DNA from 2 places in the Arsenicicoccus sp. UBA2120 genome. Region 1 is predicted to be linked to the other one. Evidence: predicted binding sites of a transcription regulator. Region 1 holds the regulator's gene; the other holds the start of a gene.
The links. The regulator LexA, encoded in region 1, represses DNA repair genes until DNA is damaged. The targets are predictions, from matches to a motif close to TCGAACANNTGTTCGA.
Positions count from the first base shown of each region.

Region 2: the regulator LexA is predicted to act here: its motif matches at 1,160-1,175, upstream of B2P18_RS08465 (DUF6504 family protein).

Region 1 covers NZ_DCYC01000073.1:110,561-112,757, reverse strand. Annotated here, with positions in the region: gene B2P18_RS11825 (alpha/beta hydrolase family protein) at 1-575, shown strand, start outside; gene lexA (transcriptional repressor LexA) at 627-1,325, opposite strand; gene B2P18_RS11815 (LysM peptidoglycan-binding domain-containing protein) at 1,582-1,977, shown strand.
Region 2 covers NZ_DCYC01000057.1:37,150-39,346, reverse strand. Annotated here, with positions in the region: gene metF (methylenetetrahydrofolate reductase [NAD(P)H]) at 1-351, shown strand, start outside; gene B2P18_RS08470 (DUF4126 domain-containing protein) at 355-948, opposite strand; gene B2P18_RS08465 (DUF6504 family protein) at 1,208-1,486, shown strand; gene B2P18_RS08460 (SAV_6107 family HEPN domain-containing protein) at 1,631-2,071, shown strand; gene B2P18_RS08455 (DNA polymerase III subunit alpha) at 2,061-2,197, shown strand, end outside.

The DNA.
Region 1 (2,197 bases):
TCGACATCCAGGAGGTCTCGGGCGGGGACAGCGGGTGGAACAAGGGGGTCGACTACGCCCGGCTCCTGCGCCGCAGCGACCAGGCGGGCAACGTGGCTCGGCTCTATCGCTCGGCGGGCCTCGACCTCAAGCAGGACCTGCGGCAGATCACCAGCGACGCCGACGTGACGGCCGATCCCGCGGCGGTGACCTGGCTGAAGCGCACGTCCGCCCCGACCGGCCGGCTGCGCGTGCCGGTGCTGACGATGCACACGGTGGCGGACCCGGCCGCGCCGGTGGAGTACACGAGCGAGTACGCGACGAAGGTGAAGCGAGCCGGCTCCGGCGCGCTCTTGCGCCAGGCCTACGTGCAGCGCACGGGGCACTGCACGTTCACGCCTGCCGAGAACGTCGCCGCGGTGCAGGCGATGCAGGAACGCCTCGACACCGGTCGATGGACCGGCGCCGTGAGGCCTCGGTCGCTGCAGCGGGTCGCCGAGGCGGCGAACCTGGCCGGCGCAGCCTTCGTGAGCTATCGACCGGGCGCGTTCGTCAACGACCGGGCCGACCGCGACCCCTACGGCCCGCGTCGCTGACGCCGGTGGTCTGACCCTCGACACCCTCGGCGAGGTCCGACGGTTGCGCGCTCAGACGGAGCGCAGCACCGCCGTGACCTTGCCGAGGATCGTCGCCTGCTTGCCGTCGATCGGCTCGAAGGCGGGGTTGTGCGGGAGCAGCCACGGGTGACCGAGCTTGCGCTTGAAGGTCTTGACCGTGGCCTCGCCGTCGATCATCGCGGCGACGATGTCGCCGTTGTCGGCGTCGGGCTGCTGGCGCACGACGACCCAGTCGCCGTCGCAGATGGCGGCATCGACCATGGAGTCCCCGACCACCTTGAGCAGGAACAGCTGGCCCTCGCCCACGACCTGGCGGGGGAGCGGGAAGACGTCCTCGACGACCTCCTCCGCCGTGATCGGGACACCGGCGGCGATCCGACCGAGGACGGGCACGTATGACGCCTGGGGCCGCTGGTCGCGCGTGCCCGTCACGTCGGTGCTGTCGTCGGCGTCGGTGTGGAACGCCTCGGGAGCCCAGTCCGGGGAGACGACCTCGATGGCTCGGGGGCGGTTGGGGTCGCGGCGCAGCATGCCCTTGCGCTCGAGGGTCTGCAGCTGGTGCGAGACGCTGCTGACGCTGGCGAGACCCACGGCGTCGCCGATCTCGCGGATGCTCGGCGGGTAGCCCCGGCGCTCGACCGTGTCGCGGATGAACTCCAGGATCTTGCGCTGGCGGACGGTGAGGCGCTGCCCGCCGTCGCGCTCCGGCAGGTTGGTGACCTTGGCCATCGTGCTCGCTCCCTCGATGCCGGCAGGGCCCCTGACCTGCAGTGATGTGCGGTGGAGACACTCGGGGCGGGGGGTGTGTCAGTGGTGCCTGGTTGAGTATCTCCCGTGGCCACCAAGGCTACCGGGGTCGAAGGCGTGTTTCAAACACTCGTTCGACGCGAGTCTTCACATCAGCCCCGGGGATGCTGTACTTTCGTACAAGCGTTCTATCGAACGGATGAGCGAGCCACCCCGGCTCGTCGAGAAGGAGGACCCAATGAGTGCAGCTGTTGCGTGGGACGACACCATCGCCCCGGCACGTGTGCCCGGCCGTCCCCGACTGCACCTGGTGCCGACCGGCGATGCCGTCCCGGCCCGTGCACCCCGTCGCCTGCGCTTCACGCGGCGCGGGCGGCTCGCGATGACCCTCACCGTGGCGGTGCTCGTCGCCGTCGCGGCGTTCTCCGCCTGGTCGTCGCTGGCCACCGCGGCGCCCGCCGGCACGGCCGCGCACGTCGTGACCGTCGAGGGCGGCCAGAGCCTGTCCGAGATCGCGGCCCGTGAGATGCCCGGCGTCCGCACGGACGACGCCGTCCTGCGCCTCGTCAAGGCCAACCACCTGCAGAACGACCAGATCATGACCGGCCAGACCCTGGTCGTGCCGGCGTCCTGATCGGGCCGATCTCCCTTCCTTTCCGCCGGGAGCAAATCCGTCCGCTGGGACGTTGACGCTCACGAACGGCCCCGACCGATGTTGCGCCAGAGGGCATCCGGGCACGTCGCACGTGCTCGCTGCAAGACCCTCGGCGCCCATCGCCGTCCGGCGGACGCGGTCGCCTGTCGCAGCAGGCGGGCGGGGCCCATGACCTGCGTCGTGGCGGTCACCATCAGGG
Region 2 (2,197 bases), on a different contig from region 1:
GCGGACTTCGCGGTGACGCAGATGGTCTTCGACGTCGACAACTACCTGCGCCTGCGGGACATGGTGGCGGCGCGTGGCGGGACCCTGCCGATCATCCCGGGGCTGATGCCGATCACCTCGGCCAAGCAGATCACGCGCATGGCCGAGCTGTCCGGGGCCGCCCTGCCCGTCGCCGTGACGTCGCGGCTGGAGGCGGTGGGGGACGACGCCGACGCCGTGCGCGAGGTGGGGGTCGAGATCGCGACCGAGCACGCGTCCCGCCTCATGGCCGAGGGCGCGCCGGGGCTGCACTTCTACACGATGAACCGCTCGACCGCGACGCTCGAGGTCTTCGCCAACCTGGGGCACTGACCCTCAGCCGGTGCGGGTGCCCCAGTCGTCATACCTGCGCTTGAGCCGGACGATGCGCCGCAGCAGCCAGACCACGGCGACGATGCCGGCGAGCAGCAGGATCCCGGCCACCGTGGCGGCCGCCCAGGGATGCTCGGTGGCGAGGGTCATCACGCCGATCACGGCGACGTCCTCCGCGGACGAGATGGCGACGTTGCTGACCGGCTCCGGCGAGGCGTTGACCCCCGCGCGGATCCCGGCCTTGACCCCGTGGCTGGCCAGGGCGCTGAAGCCACCGGTCGCGGCGGCGAAGGCCTGCTCCAGCCCGGACCCCTCGTGGCCGGCCAGGAGATAGCCCAGGGTCGCGCCGACGGCCGGCCGGACGACGGTGTGGACGCTGTCCCACATCGAGTCGAGGTAGGGGATCTTGTCGGCGAACATCTCCAGCAGGAACAGCACCGCGGCGGCGATCAGCACGTCCGTGCGGGTCAGCACGTGCGGGACCAGGTCGATCGAGAAGAACCGCCCGGCCAGGCCCATGACGAGCACCACGGCGTAGGCGTTGATGCCGCTCGCCCAGCCGCTCGTGAAGACCATCGGTAGCAGCTCGGTCCCCATGGGTCCTCCTCAGTGATCGTGTGCTCGTGCTCGTGCTCGTGCTCGGGTCTCGCCGGGCCGGCGGCCTGGCTCGAGCCAAGGGCGTCCGACGACGACGCCTCACGGTATCCGGTCGGGGCCCCTCGGTCAGGGATCGACTGACCTGCGCCGATGCGCAAGCGGGTGACGTGGGGGTGGGGTCTGTCGGTGGTCGGGCCTAGAGTTCTCTCCATCGAACACATGTTCGGTTCACGGGTCGGTTGTTCGAAGGAGGACGGCGATGAGGCGGTGCGAGGACGTCATCGAGGTCAGGCACGAGGGCCGACCGTTGCAGTTCATCTGGCGAGGGCGCCTCTACGACGTGCGCGCGGTCGTCGACCACTGGCGCGAGCGCCGCCCGTGGTGGCGCGAGGTGCCCGACACGCGGTCCATCACCCCCGCCGACCTCGAGGAGGAGGTCTGGCGGGTCGAGGCGGCCCCCGGCCGCTCCGGCTCCCTCGGCGTCTACGACCTGGCGGTGCGCGGCTCGCGCTGGCAGCTCGTCCGGCTCTCCGACTAGGACTCCCCTCCGGCTCTTTCTCCGGCCTTCCTCCCGGCCCTTTCTCTCCCCTCTCTCCCCTCTCTCCCCTCTATCTCCCTCTATCTCCCTCTCGTTCTTCTTCCGGCTCTCCCGACCGGACCGTATGACGAAAGCAGGTGCACCATGACCGCCACGATCGCCACCATCACGCGTCCGCCGCTGACCACGGCGACGCTCGACCTGCTCGACCGCGCCTACGCCGCCCTCGCCGAGGCGACCTGCGCGGGCACGACCGCCGACCGCTACGTCGCGGCGCACCTGTCGGGGCTGCGCGCCGGGGCGGCGCTGCTCGCCACCCGGGGACCGGTCTCGGGCCGGGGACGGCCCCGCAGCGTCTGGGAGCTGCTGCCGGCCGCCGCGCCGGAGCTGGGGGAGTGGGCCGCGTTCTACGCCGCCTCGGCGACCCGCCGCTCCGTGGCCGAGCGGGGTGGACCCGTCTCGGCGCGCGAGGCGGACGACCTGGTGCGGGCCTCCGAGACCTTCCTCGCCCTGGTCGAGTCCGCCCTCGGGGCCCCGCCGCACGCACCGCTGCCGTCCCTGCAGGTGGCCACCGGTGGCCGATGACTTCGTCCACCTGCACGTGGCGTCGGGCTGCTCCCTGCGCTACGGCACCACCCCACCGGCCGACCTGGTCGATCTCGCCGTGGGGCACGGCCAGGCTGCGCTGGCGCTGACCGACCGCGACGGCCT